2 regions of the Bacillus altaicus genome follow, and region 2 is predicted to be linked to the other one. Evidence: riboswitches for the same ligand, from Rfam matches in the RefSeq annotation. Region 2 holds a riboswitch; the other holds the start of a gene.

Region 1 (16,166 bases), 2.3 Mb from region 2:
CGCCACTAGTTCCGCTGCGTTCCGAAACATGGTGTTTCCCCCCTGCAATTAATCCATAATAGTTACTTGACAAATATTTTGTTGCCCATTTATTTCTGCGATTACTTCATCTGCTAATAATTCATCTGTTTCAATGACCATAAGCGCTCTTCTTCCTTTTTCTTTACGAGAAACACTCATTGTACTAATGTTAATCTCATGCTTAGCAAGGATTGAAGCTACAGCTGCGATAGCACCAAAGCGATCGTTATTTACAATAAGTAGTGCTGGACTCGTGCCTGTTAATTGAAGATCGAATCCGTTTAATTCTACTACTTCAATTTTACCGCCACCAATTGAGCAAGCAACAACTTCAATTTCCTCTTCACCTTTATACAGACGAATTTTCGCTGTATTTGGATGCGGAGCATTTGCATCTTCTTCAATGAATTCCACTTCAATCCCGCGTTCTTTTGCAATATCTAACGCACTTGGAATACGTAAATCATCTGTTTCAAATCCTAGTATTCCACCGATTAGCGCTACATCCGTACCGTGACCACGGTATGTTTTTGCAAATGAACCATATAATGAAATGCTAACTCTCTCTGGTTCATGACGAAACAGCTGACGAGCAACTTGCCCCATTCTTGCCGCGCCTGCTGTATGTGAACTTGATGGACCAATCATAACCGGACCAATAATATCAAACACTGAGCGATACTTCATCATAACTCCCCCTAAACCTCTATGAAAAAATTATTTACTATTCTATTAAGCTACCGAATCGGTTGCTGTTCCAGTCGTACCACGAATTTGTTCCGCTGTAAGAATTGGATAGTTTTTGAATAACAGTGAAGCAATATATCCTGAAATAATACCAGTTATAATAATAAATAAGAAACTTAGCATTACCTGCATTTAAAAATAATATAAGATAGTCCACAATAAAGCCTGGTAGCAATCCAAAGTTTAACACAGAACCCCTTACAAGCATAGCATAAACAAGTGAAACTCCCATTGCTTTCATACCTTTTGATATTTTAAAGCTAAAAAGTGAAAAAAGACTTAGTACAAATAATAGTAATATCCTTCCTATTATAATTTCCATGTTGCTCTCTCACGATTTAGTCAACTTCACTTGTTATGACAAATGGCTAAAACGCATGTAGCCTACAATAAAGTGAAACTTTAATCAGTGGGAGTTTTGTCCATCCCCCACTGATTATTAGCCCACACCAATCGGGCTTTTACGGGCAGTTATCTCCCACCTAACTTCCTCGCATTCGCCGAATTCTGAGGTGGGAGTCTTACTGTCCGCAAATAGCGGGATAAATTATAATCTGCCCTCATTATAGCTTGTTTTTAATAAAACGCTTACTTTTAATGAATTTTAAAAGTTCTGAATAAAAATCCATTTTTGCTACTTGTACCACTCGTATGTCGTCTGACTTATATAACAGTTTTTCTAAATAATCGGTATTATGTATTTTCATCCTATATCTTCACATCATTAAAACTTTCTGTGTCATCCTATATAAAAATAAAATGATAACAGTTTTATTTTTAATTTTTTTTAGAAATAAAAAAAATGGCAACCTATCGTCACCATTTTTTCACAACATTATTATCTTTCTACTGGAAATGATTTTAAATCCGTAGCTATTTCTGTATTAGAAAATAGCTCTCTTGCCTCTTTCAATAATTCCTTATATGTATCTCCTTGATAACGAGAACTAATATGAGTCAATATTAAGCGTTTTGCATTTGCCTGAAGTGCAATACTCGCAGCTTGCTTAGATGTGGAATGAAAATAATCATACGCTTGTTGTTCATCTTCTGCCGCAAAAGTCGCTTCATGAACAAGTACGTCAGCATCTTGCGCAAGCTCTCTACTCGCTTCGCAATATCGTGTATCGCCTAAAATTGTAATAACTCTTCCTTTTTGAGGCGGGCCAATAAAATCTTTTCCATTTAACACTGTGCCATTCTCTAATGCAACTACTTCACCATCTTTTAAGCGTTTAAAAACTGGACCAGGTTTCACACCCATTCCCAGTAACTTATCCACTAAAAGAGCTCCCTGTATATCTTTCTCTACAATTCGATATCCGAAGCATTCAATTCCATGTGATAACCTTTTTGTTTCTACACAAAATTCATTATCCTCAAACACAATACCTTCTTCCGTAATCTCAACGATTTCAAGTGGATATTTAACATGTGTCGTACTTACTAATAATGCCACTTCAATAAATTGTTTAATTCCTTTTGGTCCGTACACTGTTAATTTTGTTGTTCCACCTTGAAACGACCGGCTACCCAATAAACCCGGCAATCCAAAAATATGATCGCCATGTAAATGCGTAATAAATATTTTTTCAATGCGGCGTGGACGTACAGACGTATGTAGTATTTGATGTTGTGTCGCCTCGCCACAGTCAAATAACCAAGTCTGTCCTCGTTCTTCTAACAACTGCAAAGCAATTGCTGAAACATTCCTTCCTTTTGAAGGAACACCTGCACCAGTCCCTAAAAATACAAATTCCACTTTCTTTCCTCCAGCTCTTTATATAATCTATCTTTCATCTTACGGAATGTTATTTCAAATGGCAAATTGAATTTGCATAACCAATCATCTAGACAACTATATAACACGAACATTATACTTAAAAAATTTAGATATCGTTCGTATTTTGTGGTAAAATAATTGTACTACATTTTAAGGGAGCGTTTTATTATGAAAGAAGTATTTCGTTTACAAACTGATTTTTCATCTTCATTTGATCGCTGGGTAAGTTCTTTCGTTTCTGATCACCCAGCACAATTAGAATGGACGACTTTAAAAGAATTAATCCATGAATATACAACATCACATACAAATGAGACGTTACCAACATATATTTCTTCAGCTTTAACATATTACGCACAACGCGTTTCAACAACAAATAGCTCAGAGATTGTTATTTTTGAAAATGCTACAATCTCATAATCTATAGTAAAAAGCACTGTAATCAGTGCTTTTTATTTATATTTATTTAAGCATTTATTTCCCCATCATATTTACAATTAAACCCATCTTACTTCATACTATATATCCATCATAAACCTATTTAATTTTTTAAAAAAATAGACAAAAAAGATATTGACACTACAAATTTACAGTGCTAATATTCAACGTGTAATTGAATATGGTCTCTGTTAGGTGAGGCTCCTGTATAGAGAAACGCTGCTGCCCAAAAATGTCGAGAGACGCCAATGGGTCAACAGGAAAGGTCGGAATGAAGGCCTTTCTTAACGTAGCTGGTTTCAGTACCTATGCTATACAGTGCTAAAACTCAACGAGGGAGAGGTGCGTATGTTTTGTCATACACAAAAACTGTTTTTATCTATGTTTAATAACAGTCTTTGTTGTTGACTCTTTTTGACTACGAATTCAGACCTTTACTCGTTTTGAGTAAAGGTCTTTTTTTATGTCTTATGCACCTTACTATGAAACAAACATAGCATATTCAGAAACTACTAATTGTACGGAGGTGAGGAGCAGTGGCGAGTGATGATTCGGCCCAGATACCCATATGTTTTACCCTTATATTTCATCATGTAGGTAGGAAAGAAGCTGTTCCTCCCAATTTTAAATAGTCGAGTAACAGATTGTTTCCTCCTTCATGAAAAAGGAGGAACTACCAATGTTAAATTTACAAAGACAAGAAACAAAGCATGCTTACAATCAAGATAACATGAATACAAATAACGAATTGCTAGTAGAAGTTGCAACACAGGATGTAAACTCTGCGTTAAAACTTCTAGGAACAACAAAAGATGGACTCTCTAAACAAGAAGCGTCTCATAGACTTTCTTTATACGGTCCGAATGAAATTGCTCATAATAAAACACTGCCATGGTATATTCAATTTCTGCTGGCATTTAAAAATCCATTTATTTTTGTTTTGTTAGCTCTTGGAGCACTCTCTTTTTTCACAGATGACATACAAGGAACAATTGTCGTAACTGTAATGGTACTGCTAAGTACAACTATTCGTTTTTTTCAAGAATTTCGTTCTCAAAAAGCTGCAGATAAGTTAAAAGCTATGGTTCGCACAACTGCAAGCGTCTCTAGAATAAATGGATTTATACACGAAACAAAAAGCGTAACGAATTTAAATCGTAATCATACAACGGAAATTCCAATTGAAGAACTTGTACCTGGTGATATCATTTCACTTTCAGCCGGTGATATCGTTCCAGCTGATGTGCGTATCTTATCAGCTAAAGATTTATTTGTTAATCAGTCTTCATTAACAGGCGAGGCACTTCCGGTTGAAAAATACGAAAACTGCTACCATACGGAAAATAAACATATATTACCGAAAAACTTGAAAACAAATTACAATCCGCTCGATATGGAAAACCTTTGCTTCATGGGTACAAATATTGTTAGCGGCAGCGCAAAAGCTGTTGTTGTTTCAACTAGTACGGATACGTATTTCGGCTCTTTAGCAAAAAAAGTGATTGGAAAACGTACAGAAACAAGCTTCGATAAAGGAGTAAACAAAGTAAGCTGGCTCTTAATCACATTCATGCTTATTATGGCACCTATTGTCCTTCTCATTAATGGATTCACAAAAGGCGACTGGCAAGAAGCTTTCTTCTTTGCTATTGCTGTTGCAGTTGGTCTTACACCTGAAATGCTACCAATGATTGTAACTGCTAATTTAGCTAAAGGTGCCGTTAACATGTCTAAACAAAAAGTAATTGTAAAACAGCTAAACTCTATTCAAAACTTAGGTGCTATGAACATTCTTTGCACAGATAAGACTGGAACTTTAACAGAAGATAAAGTTGTCCTAGTTCGTCATTTAGATCCTAACGGAAATGAATGCGATCGTGTATTACACTTTGCCTATTTAAATAGCTTCTATCAAACGGGATTGAAAAATTTAATAGATAAAGCTGTTATTGAACATACAGAGGAGAACCATAAATTTGATCCATCAGCTTTTCAAAAGCTAGATGAAATTCCATTCGATTTCGCGCGGCGTCGTATGTCTGTCATCGTAAAAGATATTTCAGGTGAACATACAATGGTTTGTAAAGGTGCCGTAGAAGAAATTTTATCAATTTGTAATTACACTGAAGTTGATGGGCAAATTGTCCCTCTCACTGAAGAAATGAGAGCAAATGTAAAACATCTTAGCGAAACTTTAAATAGTGAAGGAATGCGTGTCATAGCTGTAGCATACAAGAAAGATAACAAACCCTATCATAAAGCATATACAGTACAAGATGAATCAGCTATGATCCTTACTGGGTATATCGGCTTTTTAGATCCACCTAAACCATCTGCTGCTTCTGCAATTCAAGCATTGCAAAAACACGGCGTACAAGTGAAAATCTTAACTGGTGATAACGAAATTGTTACAAGAAAGGTTTGTAAAGACGTTGGATTAAATATAGGAGAGCCTGTCCTCGGTTACGAAATCGATTCTTTACCAGATAAAGCATTAGCAAAACTGGCAGAAGAAACAACAGTGTTCGCAAAACTAAATCCAATGCAAAAATCTCGTATTATTCACGTATTACAAGGTAATGGTCATACTGTAGGTTACATGGGCGATGGCATTAACGATGCCGTGGCATTACGTGAAGCTGACGTTGGAATATCTGTTGATACCGCTACCGATATCGCAAAAGAATCTTCCGATATTATTTTACTCGAAAAAAGTTTAACTATATTAGAAGCAGGTATTTTAGAGGGACGTACTACGTTCGGCAATATTTTAAAATATATCAAAATGACGGCGAGCTCTAACTTCGGAAATGTATTTAGTGTATTAGTAGCAAGTGCTTTCATTCCATTTTTACCGATGCTTGCAATTCATCTATTAATTCAAAACTTACTTTACGATATTTCACAACTTTCAATTCCATGGGATAAAATGGATAAAGAATTTTTAGAGAAGCCTAGAAAATGGGATACTGCAAACTTACGTAACTTCATTATTTGCATCGGTCCAATTAGCTCTATATTCGACATTATCACATACGTTGTCATGTGGAATGTATTCGGTGCAAATACACCCGGAGAACAATCGTTATTCCAATCTGGTTGGTTTGTCGTTGGGTTACTAACTCAAACATTAATTGTCCATATGATTAGAACACAGAAAATTCCGTTCATTAAAAGTACCGCATCAATACCAGTTCTCTTATTAACCGCTTGTATTATGGCAATTGGAATTTATATTCCGTTCTCACCACTTGGTGCAGCAGTTGGTTTACAAGCGTTACCACTAAGCTACTTCCCGTGGCTCATAGGAATATTATTAGGCTATGCTTTCTTAACACAATTCCTGAAAAAACTTTATATTAAAAAGTTTCATAGCTGGTTGTAAAAATGAGAATGAGTGGGGATTCCCCTCTCATTCTTTAAAAAATATAACATGCACTTATATGTATGGAGGTGACCATGATGGTATGGTATGACATTGTATTAAGATTATTGATCGCAATCATTGTAGGAGCTTGCATCGGAATGGAAAGACAATGGAGACATCGAATGGCTGGTTTGCGGACAAATGCTCTCGTATCACTTGGCGCCTGTATATTTGTTTTATTATCCGTCATGCTTGATCATGATGCTAGTCCATCACGCATCGCCGCTCAAGTTGTTAGTGGTATTGGCTTTTTAGGAGGCGGTGTTATTATTCGTGACGGTTTTAGTATTAGAGGGTTAAATACAGCAGCAACTTTATGGTGCGCAGCTGCTGTTGGTACTCTTACAGGTGCTGGCTTCCTCGTTGCAGCTATGCTAGGGGCAGCTAGCGTTTTACTAGCAAATATACTACTCCGCCCAATCGCTCTATTTATGAATAATAAATCAAAAGAAGATTTCCCTGAACAAACAAACTACTTACTTTCTCTTACCTGTTCGGAAGAAAATGAAGCGCATATTCGTTTTCTTCTCATGCACATGGTAAGTTCAGAAGGTATCGGTTTAAAAGAATTGTACAGTGAAGACGTTGATTCTAACCAAAAAGTATGTATACAGGCTACTTTACATTGCAATACAAATGCAGCTGTCTTAATTGAAAAAATAGTAAGTAGAATGCTTTTAGAATCTGGTGTTACTGCCGCGGGGTGGAAGACTTCTTTAGATTTAGAAGCGAGTTAAATATAAAAGGTAGCATGATATTTACTACTTCATGACACCTTCTACATAAACTTATTTTCTAACTTTTGTTGAAACGATTTTTCTTGTTTACGTAATAACTGGCTACCACGTTGTAAGAGTGGTGTTCCATACTTCTCATTAATTTGATCAATGACAGCAAGTAGCGGCTCTTCTTTCGCATCTTCTTCAAATGAAAACAAATCTAACTGTTTCACCGATTCTGTCTTCCACTCTAATTCAGTAGCTGTAACACCTAACAGACGAACAGAATCACCATCCCAGTGTTGCTTCCATAAACGGGATGCCGCTTGAAAAATAACCCGTTCTTCCCATATTGCATTTTTCAATTGTTTACTCCGTGTTACTGTGCGGCGATCATGGTATTTAATCATAATTTGAATGTTATAACTAACGAGAGTTCGTTTTTGTAGCCTTTTGCTTACTGATTTCGATAATCTTTCTAACATATCAAGTAATTCTTTTTCTTCGTCCATATCCTTTGAGAAAGTCATCGAATTTCCAACGCTTTTATGTTGTCCCATTTGATTCGGGTCAACTTCCCTGTCATCCATACCTTTTGCACGTTTTTGTAAATCAACACCATGCTTTCCAATTTTAGCGCGAATGATATGCTCGTCTCCTTTTGCTAACTGTTCAATTGTATGTATATGAATGTCTTTTAGTTTTTCAGCTGTTTTCTCTCCGATTCCATGCATCTCTGCAACTGATCGTGGCCAAATAATTTCTGGGATATCACGTTTTCGAAGTACTGTAATACCAAGAGGTTTTTTCATATCTGAAGCAGTCTTTGCTAGGAAGAGGTTTGGGGCAATCCCAATGCTACATGGAAGCTGTAACTCTGTTACTAACGCTTGTTGAATCATCTTCGCTATTTCAAGAGGCGAACCGAGCGCATAGCAATCTGTAATATCTAAATACCCTTCATCTATAGAAAACGGTTGTATTTTCTCTGTAAAACGGGAAAGAATTTGAAACATTTGAAATGAAGCTTCTCGATATAATGTAAAATTAGGGTGCCTCACAACTAATTGCGGACATAATCGCTTCGCTTCCCATAGAGGCATCGTCGTACGTATTCCATATTCTCTCGCCTCATAACTACATGTTATGATAATCCCTTTTCTCTCTTTTTCATTCCCTGCAATCGCTAATGGCTTTCCTTGTAATGATGGGTCATGAGCAATTTCAACAGCTGCGAAAAAACAATTCATATCTACATGTAAAATAACACGACCATTTTTCGGATACATTTCTCGCATACTACTCACCCCTTAAAGAACGTTTGTTCCTTCATTATATCAAATTTATTTACAAGTTATAATAATTATTGGCTTTTCTCTATCTATTTTTTGCTATACTGTACGTAACAAATGGATATTATTGTAAAGGAGATGAATCGCTATGAAACAACATAATAAACTCAATTATGTATTTATTATTATTATAGTAATCCTTGCGATTAATTATTTGTTACTTCCCCTTTTTAACATTAACATTTACGCTTTAGGAATCTTCTCTCATTTCATACGTTTTACAGCAACTTATGTACTTCCATGGGTCTTCTTATATTGGCTTATCCGCCTTGTGAAAGCACTTGAATCAAAATAAAAAAAGACGTGTAAACCATAATTGGTTCACACGTCTTTTTTTATTTATTACTTACTTCGCTACTTCTTCGATAATAGCTACAACTAATTCTGCTGTTTTCGCTAATTCTTCAACAGGAATTTTTTCATTTGTTGTATGAATTTCTTCATAACCAACTGCTAAGTTAACTGTTGGGATACCATGTCCTGCGATTACGTTCGCATCACTTCCGCCACCACTTTGGTGAAGAGAAGGCGTACGACCGATGTTTTCAGCTGCACGTTTCGCAACTTCTACAACGTGATCGCCAGCAGCAAACTTAAATCCTGGATACATAACGTTTACTTCAACGTCTGCATGACCACCCATTTCTTTTGCAGTTGTTTCAAATGCTTCTTTCATTTTTGCAACTTGCACTTCCATTTTCTCATTTATTAAAGAGCGAGCTTCTGCAAAGATTTGAACATGATCGCAAACGATATTTGTTTGTGTACCACCTTCAAAACGTCCAATATTTGCAGTTGTTTCAGAATCGATACGACCAAGTGGCATCTTTGCGATTGCTTTTGCTGCTATAGTAATTGCAGATACACCTTTTTCTGGCGCTACGCCAGCGTGAGCTGTTTTCCCACGAATAATCGCATTCACTTTCGCTTGTGTTGGCGCTGCAACTACAATTTCACCAACTTTTCCATCACTATCTAATGCATAACCATATTTTGCTGTAATACGCTCACGGTCTAACGCTTTTGCACCAATAAGACCAGATTCTTCTCCAACTGTAATAATAAATTCAATTTTACCATGAGGAATGTTTTTCTCTTTTAAGACACGAATCGCTTCAAACATAGATGCTAATCCAGCTTTGTCATCGGCTCCTAAAATTGTAGTACCATCTGATACGATATATCCATCTTTAATAGAAGGCTTAATTCCATTACCAGGAACTACTGTATCCATATGAGAAGTGAAATAAATTGTATCAACACCGTCTTTTGTTGCTGGTAAAGTACAAATTAAGTTACCTGCACCATGACCAGTCACACCCATCGTGTCATCCTCAAATACTTCTACACCTAAAGCAGTAAATTTCTCTGTTAACACTTTGCAAATCTCTGCTTCAAATTTTGTTTCAGAATCTACTTGTACTAACTCCATAAATTCATTTACTAAACGTTCTTGATTAATCATAAGACTGCGCCTCCTGCACTACCATTATGTATGTAACAACATTAATTATAACAGAATTTCGCAAAAGTTTCGAAATACAAGACAAAAAACAGATGGTTAACACATCTAGATACCCATCTGCCTTCTATTACTCGTTTAACAATACCCACCGCATATGATCTTCCCAGATGCCATTTACCATTAGCATTTTTCGAGATACACCTTCATATTGAAATCCTATCTTCGTCACTACTTGTATAGATGCTAAATTTCGTGGCATAACTGGTGCTTCTATACGATGTAAATGAAATTCTTCAAAGGTAACTTGAATTGCTTTTCTAAGCGCTTCTGTTGTGTAACCTTTATTCAATTCTTCCTTATCTAATTTATAGCCAAGTACACAAGATTGATAAATTCCGCGAACAATTAGATTAAATGAAATACATCCAATAATTTTTGTATCATCACCCTTTTTAAAAATCCAAAGCCTGATGATCTTACCTTCCGCGAACTCTTTTCTATCCTTTTGTAACTTTTTCTTTTGATAATCTAACGTGAAAAAACCCTCCGGTCTATACTCTTCCCACGCTTTTAAAAATTCACGATTTTTGTCGTAATATTGAAGAACTTTTTCCGCATACGACTCATCAATTTCTCTTAAATGTAAACGATCTGTTTCGTATATTTTCATCATCGTATCTCCATTCTTCATGCTTGCATAACAAAAAACTAGTACTCTATCTTTTAATATATTCTCTACACACACACACATTTCCTGTTCTACTTTACACACACTTCTCGAAATTTGTCATTTCTCTCCCCTTGTCCACAATTTCATTTCTCGTTACAATGAAATTGTACTGATTTGCAAGGAGGTTTAACTATGCATAAAAAAGCTCAAAAAATTATGGTTTATATAATGCTAATTTCTATGCTTGTAACAACATTACTTACTGGCGCAAGTATGTTGTGGTAAAAAGGACGATTCACTCGTCCTTTTTTTACTGCTTACACATACAAAATAGACCATCTCGAAATCGAGATAGTCTATTTTGTATTGAACATTTTATTTTATATATATTACAATTGCTACAATGCTAAAGGAAAAGGCCATTACAAGTGCTATTACAAAACTTGTATATTGTTTCTGCTGAAATGCCCCGATAACAAAAGTAAGATTGAGTAATGCCATAAATACAATCGCTACAACGTAAGAGCATATATTAAAAGTTGCCAATATGAATGTAATAACAAATAGAAAACCAACACAAAACTGCATGTAAGAAATTTTTGGATTTAAATACATATGAGCAACCCCTTTACTCAATTATCTTTATATATTCTCATTAACGCATGGTTATGTACACATGTCAAGACAACTTATAGAAAAGAAAAAAGCCAACCGTTTCGTTGACTTTTCCAAATACTATGGCCCCTTTTTCCTTCGCCAATTGCTGAAATGTTTTTTTCGATTTCACAATCGATACTTTCGTTCCAAGTGGAATACGATCAAACAAATATTCCACATCATGTTTCTTCATTCTTATGCATCCTTGTGAAATATATTTTCCGATTGAACTAGGCTGGTTTGTCCCGTGTATCCCATACTTACTTCCATCGGTTCCTCTTGCATTAAATCCCATCCACCTCGATCCAAGTGGATTTTTTGGAGAGCCCCCAGGAATATCCTTCGCAATATAATATGGATCCTTCGCCTTCAATACAATGTCAAAGGTTCCTTCTGGGGTTAATTCATTTGTTTTCCCTGTCGCTACTGGAAAAACCTTTTGGATCTTTCCATCATCAATGTAAGCTAGTTTATTCGTTGCTTTATTTACAATTATAAAAGGATCTCCAGCACGTGGGTTATCACCAAGAGGCCAGATTGGTGATAGAGAAAGACATAATAATAAAGAAAGAAGATACGGCATATATAATTCCTACCTTCTAAATAAGTTCTTTTATATTATCCTTTCCCTTAAAACGACTTTTAATGAGTAAATATTGCTCCATTTCATACACAAGTTGAACAAGTTTCGCACGTATCTCAAATTCTTCTCGCGAGACTGGTAAAGGCATTTCTCTAAATACTTCTCGCATTTCTTGAAGTTGTCTTAACGAAATGACCCCTGTACTTTCAGGACGAATAGAATTACCTATATTTTCAATTACGTCTGCAATCATATCAGCTTGTTCATACGTCCAAGATAGTGATGCAGCTAATGGTATCATTCGCTCCAAAATTTCAAATTGTTGCATACGCATATTAAAATAACGATAGTAATAGTCATCTTCTCGCATAAATGCATTCTCAAGTTTTTTAAATGATAAATCTTTTGCTTCTTTCAGCATCATTTCTGTTTCAATTAATTCGGCCCCACTCCAATTACTATCTCGATTTCGTAAATAAACGACCATTTCAAACAAAATCGTTCTGAAATGGTCTTCTATTTTCCCTTGATACTCTTTCAGTTTATTCTCACTGCTTGGCATGTACATGTTTACTAATAAAGCGACACTAATTCCAATCGTTAATATAGCAATTTCATTACCAACTATAGACCATGTAATTTGCTTTAATGAATACAGATGCATAACGATAACCGAACTCGTGACAATGCCTTCTTGAATTTTGCACATAACTGCAGTCGGAATAAAGGTAAGCAGTAATATGCTAATCGCAAGTGGTGTATAACCAATCGTTTCAAAAATACAAAACGCAAATACCATCGATAATACACAAGCTAAAAAACGGTGCAACGATACTTGAACGGATTTTCGTTTCGTATTTTGCACGCATAAAATGACTAAAATACCAGCTGAACTATAAAATTCTAATCCTAATAACTGAGCAATAAAAACTGCAGCACCCGTTCCAAGCGCTGTTTTCACTGTTCTATATCCAATTTTAAACATATCATTACTCCTATATGTATAAACGTATTTAAAAATAGTATAAAAAAAGGATGACGCAATGTCATCCTTTTTTACCTATTATTCACGTACCCTTCACATATTACAATATCTTTTGCAAAAATTCTTTTGCACGGTCACTTTTTGGTGCTGTAAAAAACTCTTCCGGATTACTATCTTCTACGAGCTTTCCACCATCTAAAAAGAGAACACGGTCTGCTACTTCTTTTGCAAATCCCATTTCATGTGTAACGATTGCCATCGTCATTCCTGTCGTCACTAATGATTTCATAACTTCTAACACTTCTTTCACCATTTCTGGATCTAGCGCAGAGGTCGGTTCATCAAATAACATAACTTCCGGTTCCATCGCTAACGCTCTTGCAATTGCTACACGTTGCTTTTGTCCACCTGAAAGACGATTGGGATATGCATCTTTCTTATCTAATAACCCCACTTTTTCTAAAAGTTTCTCAGCTTTTTTTTCAGCCTCTTGCTTCGTTACTCCTTTTACATTGATAGGAGCATACGTAATATTTTCTAATACAGTCATATGAGGGAATAAGTGAAAATGTTGAAATACCATTCCGACATTTTCACGAACGTGCATAATATTTGTTTTCGGATTCGTTACTTCTTCCGTTCCAATCCAAATGTGACCAGCTGTCGCTGCTTCTAGTACATTCATACAGCGTAAAAATGTTGACTTTCCAGATCCAGACGGTCCGATAATTGCAACAACTTCTCCTTTTTCAATCGTTGTTGTAATTCCTTTTAATACTTCATTTTTTCCAAATGATTTATGAAGGTTGTCAATTTTAATCACTTTTCTTCATTCTCCCTTCAATTGCCTTCCCGATTAATGTAAGAATAATTACTAATATATAATAAATAAGTCCAACAAATAGTAATGGCTCAAGATATTTAAATGTTTCACCGCCTACAATATAAGCACGGCGCATTAAATCAGTCGCTCCTATTACAGTTACTACAGCCGACTCTTTCGTAAGTGTCGCAAACTCATTCACAAGCGCTGGTAATATATTTTTTAAAGCTTGAGGAAAAATAATATTTCTCATCATTTTACTGTACGGAATACCTAAAGCCATTGCTGCTTCTGTTTGTCCTTTATCGACCGCTTGAATGCCGGCACGAATCACTTCTGACATATATGCACCTGAGTTTAAGCTAAATGCAAGTACAGCTGCTAAAAAGGCTGGTATCTCATATCCAATCATTTGCGGAACACCGAAATAAATAATCATTAATTGCAATACTAGCGGTGTGCCACGAAATATTGACGTATAAATATCTGCTGCAATATTTAATACTCGTATTCTAGCAATTTTGCAAAGTGCTAATAACGTTCCTAAAATAAATCCTACCACAGCTGATGCAGCTACAATTTTCAATGTAACTTCTAATCCCTTTAATATATATGGTATTGAAGGCGTAATTGCCGAAAAATCTAGATTCATCCTTTTCATTCCCCTCACAGAAAAGTGAAAGGCAGCTTATTTTCCGCTGCCAAACCATTTCTTCACTAATTTATCCATTTCTCCATTTTCTTGCATTTTCTTAATTACTTTATTAAACTCTTCTGTTTTATCACTGTTTTTAGAAAGAGCAATTGCTGCACCTACTTCTTCTGGTGCTTCTTGAATTTCAATTCCTTGTAGTTCTTTCATTTTTTCTAAATAATTTTTTGCAACTGTGTCTTCTATAATTGCAGCGTCAAAACGACCAGCTTTAATTTCTTGTACGATTTCTGGTATACGGTCACGTCCCTCAGCTTTGAAATCGACTTGTTTTTTAAATTCTTCTGCTTTTTCTTCTTGGATTGATCCTGTTTGTACCCCTACTTTTTTACCTTTTAAATCTTCTAATGATTTAATATTAGAGCCTTTTTTTGAAACAATCATATTTTTAGCAACAAAATAAATATCTGTGAAATCAGCATTATTTTTACGCTCTGCAGTTGGCGTCATACCTGCCATAACGAAATCAACTTTTCCTGAGCTAAGAGATGCTAATAATCCTCCAAAATCCATATCTTTCACTTTTACTTCATACCCAAGTTCTTTTCCGATATATTTTGCAATATCAACATCAAAACCGATAATTTCATCACTTTTTGATGCTTCTACGTATTCATACGGTTTATAGTCTGCTGAAGTCCCCATAACGAGTACTTTTTTATTCTCACTCTTCGCCTTTTCTTCCCCATTACTACAAGCACTGAACATACTTACAATTAAAATAAGTGCAAATGATATTGATAATAACTTCTTCATCTTTCTTCCCCCTAATAATGTATATTTAAAAGTTAAATAGAATATTTATTTGATGTTTGTATTGTATCAACACTTTCATTTTTATGCAACATTTAAAATAAAAATAAATACAAAAACAATATTAAAGCCATTATGCATGCATAAAAACATGCATAAAACAATAAAATCATTTATGTTTAATTATTTTAAACACTAAATAAAAAAGGCGGTACACCCACTTGATCGTGGACGTACCGCCTTTTCTCTTCCTTATAGTTCTTCGCAATTATCTTCGAAATAAGATTGTAGTTTTGCAATTACTTGCATTGGTTCATGACCTTCAATTTCATGACGTTCTACCATCGTTACAATTTTTCCATCTTTCAATAAAGCAAATGATGGAGATGAAGGTGGATATCCTTCAAAATATTCACGAGCTCTTGCTGTTGCTTCTTTATCTTGACCCGCAAATACCGTTACAAGGTGGTTAGGGCGTTTATCATAATGTACGGAATGTGCAGCAGCAGGACGAGCAATGCCACCTGCACAACCACATACAGAGTTTACCATTACAAGTGTTGTACCATTTCTTTTAAATGCTTCTTCGACTGCTTCTGGTGTCGTCAATTCTGTATATCCCGCAGAGACAATCTCTTCACGCGCTTGACGGACAACATCATTCATAAAAAAGTTAAAGTTAATCAATCTTTTCCCTCCTCTAATTCTACCTATTTGTATCTTACCAGTTAATGTTTAGAGAATACAAGTAAGTTTACTTGTATTTGAGCATAGAAAAGGTGTTAGAGCTCTTGCTCTAACACCTTTTCTTAATGCCCTCGATGTTTTTGCTTTGCCTTTTGTACTTTTATTAAACGTCTTCTTTGCTTTTCAGCTTCTCGTTTCTCTTTAGATTGCACTCGCTTTTCTTGTTTATGCAACTCGTAAGATAAACTAATTGCCTCTTGCGCTTTTGTATAACGTTTTTCATTTACTTCTTTGGCCGCTTGCCGTATGATACGCTTAATATTTTTCGGACGCTGTTTTTCTTT
Region 2 (16,166 bases):
ACTTTTAAATATTGTATTTAATATGGTGCCGCAGCGTAAAGTAAAAGAAGAGCCAGTTCCGATGCAAAGTGCAGTAAGAGAAGCATAGAAAAGCAAGGTCTCATTATGAGACCTTGCTTTTCTTTTTAAGTGGCATCATCTTACCGTACGTACCAAGGCGCCAAATGTATTCAAGTGGTCCGTATTGATAACGAGAAAGCCACCAGCGGCTAATGAAGATTTGTAACGTATAGAAACCGATACAAAATAGTGGTCCGACCCATAACGGAGCGGGATAATAATTTTTGAAAAATAGACCGAATACAAGTAACGTAACAATGGTATGGGTGATGTAATTTGTTAACGCCATTCGTCCGACATATTGGAATGGGCGTAATAATTTTTGCCATCTTTCTTTTTGTAATAAGCGCATGAGTGTGAAAATGTAAAAGATGAATAATGTTTTTCCGCTTATCATCGTAATGCCCATAAGGGTAAATGGTGTATAAGGTTGGTTGTTAATAAAGAAGTGAATCATAATAAACCACATCGGCAATGTTAAAATGAACATAATAATTTGCCATTTTTTTAGTTTTGGATCTAATTCTTTTGCACGACGGAAAATATCTTTTTTACCAGCGTATAATCCGAGTAAAAACAACCCTAGTGTTTCAGGAAGCATAATGAAACTGTTTCCTATTGCTTCCGAATAGAATGAATGGAATCTGTCTTCGATTTGTAAGCCCCAGTTTTCTAACGGTATAATTGCTGAGGAAAGGTCTAATTCATTTAACGGCACTAGTGCCATTAGAAGAGAACCTAATAATGTGAACAATTGTATGAAACTTAATAGTACAATTGACCATATTAAAATAGTACGTGGCTCTCTCTTATAAAATAGAAATAAGAAAAATCCAGCGATTGCATAACTATGTAAAATGTCCCCGTCCCATAAAAGAACGTAATGCAAGAACCCAAATAATAATAAAATAAGCAAGCGGCGAACAAATAAAGTTTTCGGACGATCTGTTTTCGCCTCAGCACGATTCATAAAGATATAAAAACCTAATCCGAATAAAAATGAAAAAATAGTATAAAACTTCGTTTGAATAAACATGTCATAAAACAAGCGAATATAGCTGTCTAATCCATCATAAACGCCGGAAATGTCTCGAGAATCAACACCAGCGATAACTGGCCAGTTAACAAGAAAAATACCGAGTACAGCTATTCCTCTAATAATATCAATTGAGTGTATCCTCTCGCCTTGTGAAAGATCTTGTGTCATTATTTTCCTCCTTGTTAAGTAATTCCCTTTTATCCTGCATTAACAAGCAGTAAGACTCCCACCTCAAAATTAAGTGAATACGAGGAAGTTAGGTGGGAGATCAACTGCTTGTAAAAGCCCGATTTGTTCAACTAATAATTAGTGGTGATGGGAAAAATCCCCACTAATTACAGTTTCACTTTATTATACAAAATGTAAGAGGGAGGGGATAGGGGAGATTTCCAATTTTTAAAACTGTTAAGATGTGTATTATGAGATATAATAAGAGTGCACAGCAAGTTTTAAACTTCTTCAAAACAGGCAGTAAAGCTCCTTTTCCCGAAGGAGCTTTCTTTTTTAGAAAATTGTTGATAATGATTCTCTTTAATGGTAAAATGTATTTAAAAGTGATAATCATTATCAAAAGGTTGGTGTATTAATATGGTGTATGCACTTGTTGCAGGAACGATTGCTATATATGTTGGTGTTACAAAGTATGTATTAAATGGAGTAGGAACAACAAAATGAATAATATTACATAAAATCCCTTTCATTTGTAAAAAGAATGAAAGGGATTTTTTATTTTTGATGTGAATATGCTGAAAATTTAGTATGATAATAAAGTGAAACTTTAATCAGCGGGGAGGTCTATCTCTCACTGATTATTAGCCCGCACGAAACAGGCTTTTACTGCCCACAAATAGCGGGATAAAGTATATACATCTTGGATAAAGGGGAACAAGGGGATGACAAACATAGTACAGACAAACGGTATGAAAAAACTTGTTTGTTTTTATGAAGAGTGGCAAAAAAACGGTGATGCAGAGAATAGTTTGAAGTTGTTTGAAGTGATTCAAAAATATAAACAAGAGCAGCTTATGCTAGCTTTTTGTGGTCATTTTTCTGCGGGGAAATCGACAATGATGAATCACCTATATAAAGCGCAATTATTACCGACAAGTCCGATTCCAACGAGTGCTAACGTCGTTAAAATTGAAAAGGGATCTGATCGCGTTGTTGTAACGATTAAGTCTGGAGAACAGTATGAATATGACGGCGCATATTCAGCAGAAGAATTAAAACAAATATGTAAAGACGGTGATGAAGTAATTGGTGTTCATATTTATCGAAATGATGCGCCAATTCCTGATGGGGTTATGTTAGTTGATACGCCCGGAATTGATTCTACGGATGATGCCCACCAATTAGCGACAGAATCAACACTGCATCTAGCAGATGTTATTTTCTATATGATGGATTATAACCATGTCCAATCAGAGGTTAACTTACAATTTGTTAAAGAATTGAAACAACGTAATAAAACGGTTTATCTCATTGTAAACCAAATAGATAAACATAAAGCAAATGAGATATCGTTTGAAGAGTATAGAGATAGTGTAAAACATTCTTTTTCTAACTGGGATATTGAAGTAGATGGTATTTTTTATACATCATTGCGAATGATGAATCATCCATACAATGAAATTCAAAGTTTAGAAGCATTAATTTTTTCTATCATGAAAGAAAAAGAGCAGTATGTAAGAAAGGGAATGGAGCGAGAAACAGAATATTTACTGCAAGAACATTGTTCGTTTATTCTTTCTGAAAATGAAAAACATCTTATGAAATATGAAGAAGAATTAACATCACCACTGTCACTTTCAGAGATAGTTGAAAAAAAGGAAGAGTTAACTGAAAATAAAAATCGCGCGGCTAGTAAAGAATCTGATGCGAGAAATGAATTTATAAAAGGTTTACAAGCCATATTAGATAACGCGTATTTAATGCCATTTGAAATGAGAGAATTGGCAAATGAATATTTAGAAACGAAATTAACGAAGTTTAAAGTTGGTTTGTTATTTGCGAAAGGAAAGACGGAGCAAGAAAAACAGAGACGTGTAGATGCTTTTTATTTTGCTCTTCAAAAGACTGTTGAAACGCAACTTGATTTTCATGTGAAAGAATTTATTGTAGCCTTCTTAAAAGAAGAAGGGTTATTTACAGAAGAAATAGGGAAAGACATATATGCGTTAGAGATTGCTTTCGGACCGGAAGTGTTGGCTGAAACAATTAAACAAGGGGCTGGATTTACCGGTGATTACTTACTTCTTTATACTGCTGACGTTGCAAATGAGTTAAAGAAAAGATACTTTATGAAATCTCAGCAAATTTTCGGGAAAAGTACGGGTATATTGCAGAAGAAAGTGAAGATAGAGATTGCTCGTATTGAAGAAGAAATTGAAAAACACACGATGTTACAAACAGCAAAAGAAACGAAATTACAATATATTAAGAAGTATGAGGAATATGAGAGCTATTTAGGAGATATTTGGAATGAACATGTTTCTATACCAGATGGATTGCAAATAGACGAAATATTACAAAGTAAAAAACAAGTTGTTAGTGAGAAGTTTACACTACAAGAGCAAGAAATTGTAAATGATAACGTAGCGGCTAGTGAAGAAGAGATTAAAGGAACGAAAGCTTTAAATATTCAGCGTATATTAGAAAAAGTGAAGAAAGCTGAAACGATATTAGATCCATTGCCTACACTGAAACATTTACAGCAAGAAGTAGTTGGAAAAAGACAGCGTGTAGAAACGAAGCAATTTACAGTAGCGTTATTTGGAGCTTTTAGTGCTGGGAAATCATCATTTGCTAACGCATTGCTCGGTGAAAAGGTACTTCCTGTATCGCCAAACCCAACGACAGCAACAATAAATCAAATTCTGCCAGTTACAGAAGATAAACCACATGGAACGGTAATTGTCCAGTTTAAGTCAGAGCAAGCGCTGTTAGAAGATATGAAAGCTGTTTATAAAATGTTTCACTATGAAATTGCTACATTGGGAGAAGCGTTAACGCAAATTGATAAAATTATGAAATATCCTTCACCAAGCGGGAAGCAAAAAACAACATTTAGCTTTTTACGAGCGGTACAAAAAGGATATGAGGCAGTTGCTAATCATTTAGGGGAACAAGTACAAGTTACGTTAGAGGAGTTCTCTGATTATGTAGCTAATGAAGAAAAATCATGCTTTGTTGAGCATATGGAGCTTTATTATGATTGCGCTTTAACAAGGCAAGGAGTAGCTCTTGTAGATACACCAGGGGCGGATTCTATTAACGCTCGCCATACGGATGTTGCATTCCAGTATATTAAAAACGCAGATGCTATTTTATTCGTAACATACTATAATCATGTTTTCTCTCGTGCAGATCGTGAGTTTTTAATTCAGCTCGGTCGTGTAAAGGATACATTTGCACTTGATAAAATGTTCTTCTTAATAAATGCTGCCGATTTAGCACAATCCGAAGAAGAACTTGAAATGGTAAAAGGTTATATTGCGGATCAGCTCTTGCAATACGGTATTAGAAATCCACGTTTATTTGCAATTTCAAGTTTATGTGCGCTTGAAGAAAAGCAAGGGAAAAGTATTGATAAAGAAAAGTATGGTATTTTACAAAACTCTGGGATTACTAAGTTTGAAGAATCATTTACGTCCTTTATGATGAGGGATTTAATGCTTGTATCTGTGCATGCTTTATATGGTACATTGCAAGGAGCGAATCAGCTTCTTGTAAATATGATAAATGGCGCAAAGCAGGGAAATGATGAGAAAGAGAAGCAAACAAAAAAATATGAAGCAGAGCGTAATCAGCTACTTCATATTATTTCATCATATAGTGTACTTGCTGAAGAGCAAGCAATGCAAAATGAAGTGAAAGAACTGCTTTACTATGTACACCAACGTCTATTTTTACGCTATAACGATGTGTTTACTGAATTTATTAATCCGGCGTCGTTACGAACAGATGGGAATGTGAAAATGCAGTTGCAACAATGTGTAATGGAATTAGTTTCATTTATTCAACATGATTTATTACAAGAAATGCGTGCGACATCATTACGTCTTGAAAAATGGATAGATGAAGCGATGAAGCGTGCAAAGGATGAAATTGTTGTGAATTGCAAAGTGGAAAATGAATCGATTTCTATGGGTGGAACAGTGGATTATGAATATAAAGTTATTACACATAAAGAGCCGTTTCCTTCAATAGAAATAAAAGATTTTAAAAAGGCACTAGCACATTTTAAAAATGAAAAAAGCTTTTTTGAAAAAAATGATAAAGCTTTTATGCAAGAAGACGCTAAAGGAGTGTTAGAACCTTTCGTATCAAACTATGTAGCTGATGAAGAAGATTTATTCGTTCATCATTATAAGCAAGAGTGGGATGCAAAATGGAACCTATTCCAAAAAGTGATGCAACAAGATGTTGAGAATTATTATGAAAGTATATTATTCGCATTAGCTGAAACAATTGATGTATCACTATATGAGCAAAGTAAAGAAGAGCTACAAAAGCAGTTAGTAGAAATTGAAAAAGAAATTTATAGTAAATAGCCGTTATGAAAAAAAGATTCGTTCAATTTTCTTTTGTAGTACAGTATCTAAAGATTTTACAAACCCTGCAAACTCATCAGTAGAAATCATATGGGTAAGAACTAAGCGTCTGCCGTCTGGTGTTTCACCGCATAAGACGAATGAAGAAAATTCATACGTTTTGTTTTCTACTACTAATTTTGGATAGGAATATGTGTCGCTCTTCTTTTTCTTTCCATCAATAGAGATGACGTTGCATTTTTTCTCATTGTTGTCCATGGTGAATCCCTCCTTTCTATTATCTATGGTAGACAAGGGGGGTTTAGAACAATAGGGAAGGGGGAATTTTTATGTCTGTTGTAATTGAGCGTATTTCGAAAGAAGCTATACCGAAATCTTTATTGCTCCTTGCTGATCCAAGTGAGAGCCAAATTGATGCATATGTACAGAGAGGATTTACGTATATAGCTAAACAAGAAGAAAGAATTATCGGTGTATATGTGCTTTTGGAAACAAGACCAAGGACAATGGAAATTATGAATATTGCGGTTGTAGAACATATGCAAGGAAAAGGTATTGGTAAGGGGTTATTGTTGCATGCAATAGAAAAAGCTAAAGAATATAATATGTACAAGCTTGAAGTTGGTACAGGTAATTCTAGCATTTCACAACTTACGTTATATCAAAAATGTGGATTTCGTATTTTTTCTATTGATTTTGATTACTTTTCAAAGCATTATGAAGAAGAGATTATTGAAAATGGAATTGTATGTCGTGATATGATTCGGCTTGCAATGAAATTAAACAAATAAGTATAAATTATTTAGGGGGAAGAGAAGATGGAAGTACATAAAGCAATTACAGCACATTCTCGTAAACAAAATGAGATTGTAAAAATATTTTTACAATTAGATGCGCAACGCGAAGCAGCGATTGAGGCTGCGATCGCACTTGCATCAAATGGAAAACATTTCTCAGTTGATGCAATTAATATGGTAACAAAGCAAATTAATGACCTTGCAAAACGCGGCGTTGCGCCGCAGCGTAAACTTGTTACAACAGATATGGTTATGGAGTATGTAGGTCGCGTGAACGAGAAAGAAGGGCGTTAAGGATGATTGTTACAGTCGAATGGTTGCGTGAGCATTTAGAAGATGAACATGTCCGTATAGTCGATTGTCGTTTTGATTTAGCGAATCCAAATTGGGGTAAAGAGAAGTATGAGGAAGAACATATTCCCCATGCGTTATATTTTGATTTAAATTTAGATTTATCAAGTTCTGTAATAGAGCATGGTGGTCGCCATCCATTACCGAATATAGAGCAGTTTGCAGACAAGCTTTCACAGGCTGGGATTGATGAACATACAACAGTGATTGCGTATGACAGTCAAGCTGGTGCAATGGCTTCTCGTTTATGGTGGTTATTAAACTATGTAGGACATGAGAAAGTGTATATATTAGACGGTGGATTTCCAGCTTGGAAAGAGAATGGATTACAGACAACGTCGAATATCCCATTTATTGCACGAAAACCTTTTATACCGGAAATACAAGAAAATATGCTTGTAACGATGGAAACGGTCAGAGAGAATATTCATGCAGGTATAGATATTACGTTAATTGATTCTAGAGAGCCGAAACGTTATGCAGGTGCGGAAGAGCTTGTTGATTCGAAGGCAGGGCATATTCCGACGGCAGTAAACTATTTTTGGAAAGATGGAATTTTAGAATCGGGACACTTTAAAAACGAAGAGGAACAGCAAGGGCGTTTCCAAAATCTTGATAAAGAGAAGGAAACAATCGTATATTGTGGTTCTGGTGTTACAGCGTGTCCGAACATAGTTGCATTAAAATTAGCTGGTTTTCAAAATGTTAAATTGTATACCGGTAGCTGGAGTGATTGGATTTCTTATCCAGAAAATCAAATTGCAAAAGAAGAAGATTAATCACTTGCATGCAAAAATAATTTGTATTAAAATAAGGTCACAAGCAAGAGATTGCTTCAAAAATATTATATTTTACACATTGGAAACAATGTGATAATATAACGACAAGTAAATAATACATCCTGCGGTGTACGTAACTTATTTATGTCTAAAACCGATGTTAGTTTTACGGAAGCTCAATATTTAGTGACCATTATCAAGCCTTCCTTGTGGAGGAAGATATACGGTAACTGTGAGGGCATCCACCTGCGAGTAGCGGGTTTTTGGACATTTACGAGGAACGGCACTTGCGGGGGTCTTATTTCAACTAACATTATATAAAATTCCTACGGTGTACGTGGCTTGTGTATGTCTTAAACCAATAAGTATAATATGGAAGTTCAATATTTAAATGTAGATAGCAGGCCATCTTTTTAAGAAGGAAGTTACAAACATTTGTGAGAACATCCACCTGTGAGAGCAGGTTTATGGACATCTATAGATAACGGCATATGTGGGACTATATAAAAAACCTTACGTTTTATACGTAAGGTTTTTTTGTTGAATAAATATGCTCATGTTATCTCGATTTACCTGTAAAGTTTCCATAATAAATATAGCACTTGCGGTCTTCATCAATTTCTCTTGAATCTAGAGTGAATTCCAAATGTATTTCATCCCGTTGAATATATATAATATCTGAATGGAGAGAGGGTAAGATGTCCTCGTAATTCCACACATCTTTACTTTCTATTATAATTGAGCTTGCTTCCTTTAGTTCTCTAATTTCAAAACCTATGTGCGAGTATGTAGGATCTGAAGGATCGTTGAAAAAAACTTCTTTTTGTATATATAACACTGCTGTCCCGTCTGGATCTACTGAAGTTGCAGTAACGACATATGTATTTCCATCTTTTATAAAATATTCACAAGTCATGCGCGTGACAATTTCAGAATTAGAAATATTTGCGTAGTTCCATAAAGCCGGATACCCGTTAGTTTCATCATTGAGCCGATATTCCAATCGCATTTTATCCCTCTTCTTCCTTTTTCTTCTACTTTATCATGACATCTTATATAATAGAAATATAATTTAAAAAGGGGAGTGCAAAGGTGACAAAAACGAAATGGCTAGTAGGTGGTGTCCTGACATCTTTAATGACGGGCACTTTATTTGGCTGCGCGCAAGATATTCCCCCCGAACCGAATGATAATAGTTGCTCTGATTGGGATTGGGATGATGAACTTGGTGTTTGGCAGTGTGATGATAGTAGTTCAGGTTATCGTGGACATTACTTTTATGGTGGTAAATACTATCAAAATAAATCCACCTTCAAAAATTCATCAGCGTTTAAAACTTATCAATCTTCGGCCGAATTTAAAGGTGGAATTGGAAGCGGTTCAAAAGGTGGATTTGGAGGTTAAAATATGTCGCAATACATAAAGGAACGAAAAGGATTTTATTCGAATTATCCGCATTTCTGGTCGGATTTATATGAATGTGAGTATAGTTTGTTTCATGCTTTCCCAATAACAGAGCAAACGATGAAACAATTACAATTAGCAACTCAACGAATGGGGAAAATATTTTTTAAGACTGCTAGACTTCTTCGGGATTTATCTAATGAACAGCTTCTTGAACTTGGTTTTCCAGCTGCAAGCTTGCCTTTTATTAGACTGAAAGGAATGTATCCTGAATCTGTTATTTCACGATTTGATTTTGCTTTAACAGATGATAATCGTATTAAAATGCTTGAGTTTAATAGTGACACTCCAACTTTTATTGTGGAATGCTTTCAAATGAATGGAAAAGTTTGTGAAAAATTAGGCTATGATGATCCAAATGCAAATCAAGAGCGCTTACTTTCTTCCGGTATTACAAAAGCCGTAATGGAGTTTACAAAAGGAATGGAAGATCCAAATGTTGTTTTCACAGCTCATCATGAACATATAGAAGATTGGAATACGACTATGTATTTGAGTGGGCTATGTCATGTTGAAAATAAAGTGATGCCAATGACAGAACTTAGAATTACAGATGATGCTTTAGTAGATAGAGATGGTGTACCAATTGATGTTTTGTATCGCCAAACATATCCAATTGAAGACTTAATTGAAGATCAAGATCCAAAAACGGGGGATTTGGTGGGAGTAGAACTTTTGCAACTTGTAAAAGAAGGAAAGCTTTTTATTATAAATCCTTTGTCGGCCTTTTTACTTCAGCCGAAATCAATTCAATGTCTTATTTGGGGATTAGCAGAAGAAGGTGCTTTTTACACAAGTGAGGAGCAAAAGTGGATTAACGAATATATGCTTCCTACATATTTAGAGCCAGATTTATTTTTTGGGAAAAGTCCTTTCGTTCAAAAACCTTCGTTCGGTAGGGAAGGTGACACGATTACGATTCGTGATAAGGATACAAATATTATGATTCGAAATGCACATGAAACGTATAAATCATCACTTCCTATATTTCAGAAATATACAGAGCTTCCAGTTGTATTTTTGGAAACTGAAAAAGGAATTGAGAGGCTGTCGTACGTGTTTGGGGCATTTTTAATTGCTGGAAAAGCGAGCAGCATCGGTATACGTGCCGGAGAAAAAATTACGGGAAATGAATCGTATTATTTACCGGTAGGTATTAAGAAGGAGGAAAATAAATGATTAATTTTTTACTATATTTAGTAGTATCACTTGCACTTTTATGTATCGGTCTTTTTCTTATGGAAGTGACAACGAAAGTTAAGGAATTTAAGTTAATGGCTCAAGGGAATAAAGCGGTAAGCTATGTACTTGGAGGAAGACTACTTGGTCTTGCTATCGTTTTATATTCAACGGCTGCTAATTCTATTTCAATTCTTGATATGGTTTCATGGGGGGCTGTTGGGATATTAGCTCAAATTATTGTCTTTTATTTAGCGGAATGGCTTACACCACGTTTTAATATTAATAAAAGCCTTGAAGAAGATAATCAAGCAGTTGGTCTTTTCCTTATGTTTTTATCACTTTCCATCGGAATTGTAATTGCTGGTTGTGTAACATATTAAAACCCTTACATTTTAACGTAAGGGTTTTATTTTTCATGTGCTAATTTTTTGCAATATGTGTTCAATTAATTTATGTAGCCGAACGCTGAGCAGGATGCGTATTAGTGTACTAAACTCGAGATAGTTATTGTAATAAGGAAAAGTTTCCATACAAAGTGTTGACATCTATTTTAAATAAGAGTAACATTTTCTATGTAATTATAATAAGTCTCTGTTAGGTGAGGCTCCTGTATAGAGAAATGCTACTGCCCAAAAATGTCGAGAGACGCCAATGGGTCAACAGGAATGATCGAATTAAGGTTTTTCTTAACGTAGCTGGTAATGAACCTATGCTATACAGTGCTAAAACTCGGCGAGGGAGAGGTCCGTAGATTTCTAATTATATTATATTGGGAATCGCTTATTTGTGTATGCAATGACCTTTGCTCTCTTATGAGTAAGGGTCTTTTTTGTTAGCAAGCTATGAGTAATTTCATAGTATAGATTATAACTAAAAAATTAAGGAGGAGGTGAGGAGCATGTCAAATTCTGACTCGGTTCCGTTACCCATATACTTCAAATCAAAAATATATGATGTAGGCAGGAAACGACTTGTTCCTCCCTCTATATTTATCATAATGTAGCGTTTATTCGAGTATTTAAGCGCTAGACACTTTCACGGTAAAGTGGATAAATTGAGAAACAAAGCGTTTCTTCCTATGTTGTAAAGGAGGAGACGATAATATGTTATATGTAAATAAAAGTGTGGGTAACACTTCGTATAAATTAAGTAAAAAAGCAATGAAAGAACAAACAATGCTTCAAAAAAATAAAGATCTATTAATTGAAATCGCAACAAGAGATGTAAAATCTGTATTTGCGTATTTTAAAACAACAAGAGACGGACTATCTATGAAAGAGGCACAAAAACGTATTCAAGTATACGGCCGAAATGAATTAACTTCAAAAAGAGCGCGTATTGCGGAAGTAATGATGAAGCTAAGTGGAATGATCCCGGGTCTTTCAAAACAAAATGTGTGTGATGAATTACAATGTGAAACAGTTACTGTTTCTAGAGTAGAAGCTTCTAGCATAACAGGGCTAAATAATGAATTGAAAATGATGAAATTGCCAGTACAAGAGCTTGTACCTGGAGATATGATTTTTCTTTCAGAGGGCGATACAGTGCCAGCAGATGTACGTATTATTTATGCAAATGATTTATTAGTAAATGAATCTATGCTGACAGGAAACGATGCTAGTATTGAGAAATTTGAAAGTTGCTATCATCTTGAACGTAAACGATTTATTCCATTAAAACGGATGAAAGACTATAATCCACTTGAACTTGAAAATGTATGTTTCAAAGGTACGTATATTGTTGGGGGAAATGCAAAGGCTGTAGTTGTTTCGACAGGTAAAAATACGTATTCAGGAATACTTCATACTTGTTGCGGTAGAATGTCTTAATGTGTTAATGATGCCAAATATACAAAAACAATGTATAATAGAAAAAGTTGAATAAAAACGTAGAATGGTAATCTATATATAACCTTACGTGATAACGTGAGGTTATTATTTTTTGTTAGTAGGAGAGGAATTATGAAAAAAGTATTATTAGTTGATGGTATGGCACTATTATTTCGTGCTTTTTACGCAACAAGTGTACATGGACAATTTATGAAACGACAAGATGGTACCCCGACGAATGGGATTCATGGTTATATGAAGCATTTATTAACAGCAACACAAGCAATCGAACCAACGCACATTGTAACGTGCTGGGATATGGGAAGTACGACATTTAGAACGGAATCTTTCTCGAATTATAAAGCAAACCGTGCAGCACCGCCGGAAGAATTAATTCCGCAATTTGATTTAGTGCAAGAAATGACTGCGAAATTATCTATGCCTGTAATCGGTATGAAAGGTTATGAAGCGGATGATTGTATCGGTACGCTTGCAAAACAATATTGCAATGAAGCGGAAGTTTATATTTTGACAGGTGATACAGATTTACTTCAACTTGTTGATACGAATGTTACAGTTATGCTTCTTCGTAAAGGAATTGGAAATTACGAGTATTACACACCGGAAAAAATCATGGAAGAGAAAGGTGTAGAACCTTGGCAAATTGTTCATGCGAAAGCTTTCATGGGAGATACAAGTGATAATTATCCGGGTGTAAAAGGTATTGGTGAAAAAACAGCGTATAAGTTTATTCAAGAATACGGGACAGTATCGGCAGTACTAGAAAATATAGCATCATTAACGAAAGCGCAGCGCACAAAAATTGAAAGTGATTTAGAGAATTTAAATATCTCTTTACAATTAGCGCAAATTCATTGTGAAGTTCCAATTTCATGTTCGTTAGAAGAAGGGTTACACACAATGAACGAAGAAAAACTACGATTCGTTTGCGACGAAATGAATTGGGGAAGACCTGAAATATTAATTAATATGCTTTAAAGAGCATGGAAAGGTTGATCAAATATATTTTTGATTAACCTTTCTTTTTTTTGTTCACAAAGTTGTCAGAAAATAAACGGAATTTTCATATGAAGTTCAAATGGAATTCACAACAATCAACTATTATAAGGACACACAGATAAATCCTTATCCCGCATTAACGGGAGATAGGACTTCTATCTCAGTATTATAGCTGAATAAAGAGTGATGATGGAAGAGTAACTCCCTGTAAAAGCCCGATTGATGTAGGCTAATAATTAGTGAGGGTAAATCCTCTCATTGATTAAAGTTTCAAGTTATCTTTTATATAAACCATCCCCCAAGGAGGAAAATAAACATGCGAAAAAAAGTGAGAAAATCCTTTAAACAATTATTAATAGAAAATAAACAATCCCTACTAACTAATAAAGAGAATATGAAAGAAATTGAAGAACGGATTGAGAAACGACATGTAGCATATAGTGCTGCTAGCAATTGATAATTTTGTTTATGAAAAAAGCTTGTAGTTTGGATATTATCCGAACTACAAGCTTTTTCTTTTTTGATTAACGCCACCAAATCCAAGTCCAAAAGTAATTTCGTATATTTCGAGGAGTAATGCGTATGAAACGTTCACCGTCAAAGAAACAATTTAAATTTGGAAGTGTTTTATCTGGATTTTCTGGAATAAAGGTGACGTTGTTTTCGTTACTTGTAATGGTTACTGTGATTGGTGGATCGGTAGGAGAGACTTGAAGTTGTAAAGAAACGTTTGCCGTGTTTTTAAATTCATTATTAATAGGTGGACTTATCACTTGTACTGTGAATAACACGATAATTGTTTCGTTCGGTTCCAAATTAGTAGCGACTAGGAAACCGATATTCGGATTCGCTAGTGGAGAGCGTTCCCCATTAATGAAGACCGTACCGTTCATAAATTGTAAACCTGCTGGAATGGTGTCTTGTAATGAAATATTTGAAAGTGAAATCTCGGAAGTATTCGTAATACGCACTGTATAATCAAAATATTGGTTTAAATAAGCAGAGCTGACAGAAGCATTTTTTATCACTGCTGCCGTTATAAATTGAACTGGTATACGAACAATATTCGAATTAACAATGAAAGTAATAATCGGATCCTGTGGTGTCAATTGGAAAGCGGCTGTAACTGTTGCAGAATTAATAATTGTACTGTTTGAAGGAATAGAAGTTACGAGAACTTTAAATGTTATAGTTGCTATTCCATCTGCAGCCAAGGAACCAATATTAATACCAGTGTCTGGTCGAATATTTGGAACCGGAGTACCGTTAATTGTTACACTGTTTTCTATAAATGTTGTACCAGCTGGAATCATATCTAAAACGGAAGTACTTACTGTAGGAATTGGGGAATGGTTAAATATCTCTAATGTGAATGTAATAATATCTCCTATAACGACAGAAGATTTGTCAGCGTTTTTCTCAATGCGCACCATTGGATCAACGATCATTGTTGTAACGGTATTTGTTTGCTTTGTAATTGTAATAGGTGGTTCGGTTGGATCGACGATAAACGTATAGGAGATAGTAGCATCGTTATTGATAGCAGATTGAAGAGTCAAAGAAGATATTGTTATTTGGAACGTAATGACAACAGATTCATTAGGAGCAAGGTTTCCTAATGTAATACCGTTTTCGGGATTCGCATTAGGTTGATTGATTCCGTTAATCGTAACACTACCAGTAACGAAGGTTGTATCTACTGGTACAGTGTCTACAATAAGAAGATCGTCAATAGTCACATTGCCACTATTAGTAATTGTAATTGTATACGTTAAAGTTTGACTAGGTAATGCATTCGTGGCATTAACAGATTTTATGGCAACGACATTATCATTTTGGACAGTTGTTGTGACGGTATTTGTTGTAGTCGTATTTGTAACAGGTAAGTTATTTGGGTTGACTATATAGTTAAAAGTAGTAATTGCGTTGTTGTTTAGTTCATTTGGTGTTGGAATAGAAGTTACAGTTACTTGGAACGAAGCGATAGCGTCTCCACCTACAATTATAGTACCAATTGGTATGCCGCTTACTGGATTCACTCCCGGAAGAGTTTCTCCGTTTACAATGACGCTATTTTCTATAAACGTAGTACCTTGAGGAATAATATCTTGAATGATTACATCATTTGCTGCAACATTACCAGTTTGATTTAGTGTAATCGTATACGTTAACGTATCACCAACTGTTGCAAATGCAAGGTCTACAGTTTTATTGCTATTCAAATTCGCGTGATGAATTTCTGTTACGGCAGCTGATGAAATAATAGTTTCGGTAATAGGTGGCCTATCTGGTACCGTGTATTCATATTCAATTGTACTCGTGTTAGAGATTGGGTTTGTTTGCGGAATGGAAGTAACCCGGACTTGGAATAGAATAGTTGCTGTCGTATTAGGCGGAATGTTATCAATTGGTATACCGCTAAGTGGATTGTCATTTGGACGAGCGTTGCCATTCACAATAACACTATTCTCTATAAAGCTCGTATTTGCTGGAATGATATCTGTAACAATAATGTTTTCCACTTGTATATTCCCGTTATTTATGATGGAAATTGTATAAGGGATAATAGCTTGTAGGTCAGCATATTGGATAGGCGTTGTTTTTGTAGCAATTACATTAGCTGAAATAACTTCAGTGAAGGTAATATTACTAGTCGATATTTGTTCTTCCACATTTATTGTATAACGAGAAGTTGATTGATTTTGAACATGGCCGCTAGCTGGAAGAGCTACGACGGTAACAGAAAATGTGACTGGGATAGAAATGTCAGGAGCAATCGTTCCTACAAGTATACCGGCACTTGGATTGGCGTTAAGCTGAGGAATATTATTTACTAAAACACTACCGTCTATAAAGGTTGTTCCATTAGGAATATTGTCTGTAAATACAACAGCAGTAGCATCTGTATTCCCTGTATTCGTTAAAGTTGTTGTATAAGTTAAAATGTCACCAATCGTTACAGAAGTCAAATCAACAGTTTTAAGTGAAACGATATCAGCATCATTAATTTGAACGAAAGTAGTGTTGGAAGTAGTAGATTTTTGAATTGGTGCAAAGTCAGGGTTGAAAATAAAGTCGTAGACGATGTTTGC

What was found. A riboswitch is a leader RNA that binds a small molecule or an ion and turns the genes downstream of it on or off. The one in region 2 is predicted to bind magnesium.
Region 1: another riboswitch for magnesium. It lies ahead of mgtA (magnesium-translocating P-type ATPase); the one in region 2 lies ahead of ACE38F_RS20005 (P-type ATPase actuator domain-containing protein).

The regions. Positions count from the first base shown of each region.
Region 1 is NZ_CM143394.1:1,545,918-1,562,083, reverse strand. Features, by position in the region: gene sdaAA (L-serine ammonia-lyase, iron-sulfur-dependent, subunit alpha) at 1-30, opposite strand, end outside; gene sdaAB (L-serine ammonia-lyase, iron-sulfur-dependent subunit beta) at 49-708, opposite strand; gene ACE38F_RS08255 (hypothetical protein) at 754-891, opposite strand; gene rnz (ribonuclease Z) at 1,607-2,530, opposite strand; gene ACE38F_RS08245 (DUF3932 family protein) at 2,720-2,971, shown strand; M-box (ykoK) riboswitch at 3,170-3,337, shown strand; gene mgtA (magnesium-translocating P-type ATPase) at 3,669-6,374, shown strand; gene ACE38F_RS08235 (MgtC/SapB family protein) at 6,452-7,153, shown strand; gene ACE38F_RS08230 (DNA polymerase IV) at 7,195-8,433, opposite strand; gene ACE38F_RS08225 (hypothetical protein) at 8,576-8,782, shown strand; gene ACE38F_RS08220 (tripeptidase T) at 8,834-9,952, opposite strand; gene ACE38F_RS08215 (GNAT family N-acetyltransferase) at 10,080-10,625, opposite strand; gene prli42 (stressosome-associated protein Prli42) at 10,815-10,907, shown strand; gene ACE38F_RS08205 (DUF3894 domain-containing protein) at 10,998-11,237, opposite strand; gene ACE38F_RS08200 (L,D-transpeptidase) at 11,302-11,862, opposite strand; gene ACE38F_RS08195 (aromatic acid exporter family protein) at 11,879-12,847, opposite strand; gene ACE38F_RS08190 (amino acid ABC transporter ATP-binding protein) at 12,948-13,670, opposite strand; gene ACE38F_RS08185 (amino acid ABC transporter permease) at 13,663-14,322, opposite strand; gene ACE38F_RS08180 (transporter substrate-binding domain-containing protein) at 14,359-15,138, opposite strand; gene ACE38F_RS08175 (BrxA/BrxB family bacilliredoxin) at 15,388-15,801, opposite strand; gene ACE38F_RS08170 (YjdF family protein) at 15,945-16,166, opposite strand, start outside.
Region 2 is NZ_CM143394.1:3,877,743-3,893,908, reverse strand. Features, by position in the region: gene pbuX (xanthine permease PbuX) at 1-88, shown strand, start outside; gene ACE38F_RS20065 (DUF418 domain-containing protein) at 104-1,267, opposite strand; gene ACE38F_RS20060 (dynamin family protein) at 1,993-5,652, shown strand; gene ACE38F_RS20055 (DUF3931 domain-containing protein) at 5,656-5,910, opposite strand; gene ACE38F_RS20050 (GNAT family N-acetyltransferase) at 5,982-6,443, shown strand; gene ACE38F_RS20045 (DUF2533 family protein) at 6,471-6,743, shown strand; gene ACE38F_RS20040 (sulfurtransferase) at 6,746-7,579, shown strand; RNA gene ssrS (6S RNA) at 7,696-7,878, shown strand; RNA gene ssrS (6S RNA) at 7,900-8,083, shown strand; gene ACE38F_RS20025 (hypothetical protein) at 8,139-8,588, opposite strand; gene ACE38F_RS20020 (hypothetical protein) at 8,672-8,983, shown strand; gene ACE38F_RS20015 (glutathionylspermidine synthase family protein) at 8,987-10,222, shown strand; gene ACE38F_RS20010 (DUF350 domain-containing protein) at 10,219-10,605, shown strand; M-box (ykoK) riboswitch at 10,809-10,974, shown strand; gene ACE38F_RS20005 (P-type ATPase actuator domain-containing protein) at 11,329-12,054, shown strand; gene ACE38F_RS20000 (5'-3' exonuclease) at 12,187-13,053, shown strand; gene ACE38F_RS19995 (FbpB family small basic protein) at 13,391-13,531, shown strand; gene ACE38F_RS19990 (DUF7507 domain-containing protein) at 13,599-16,166, opposite strand, start outside.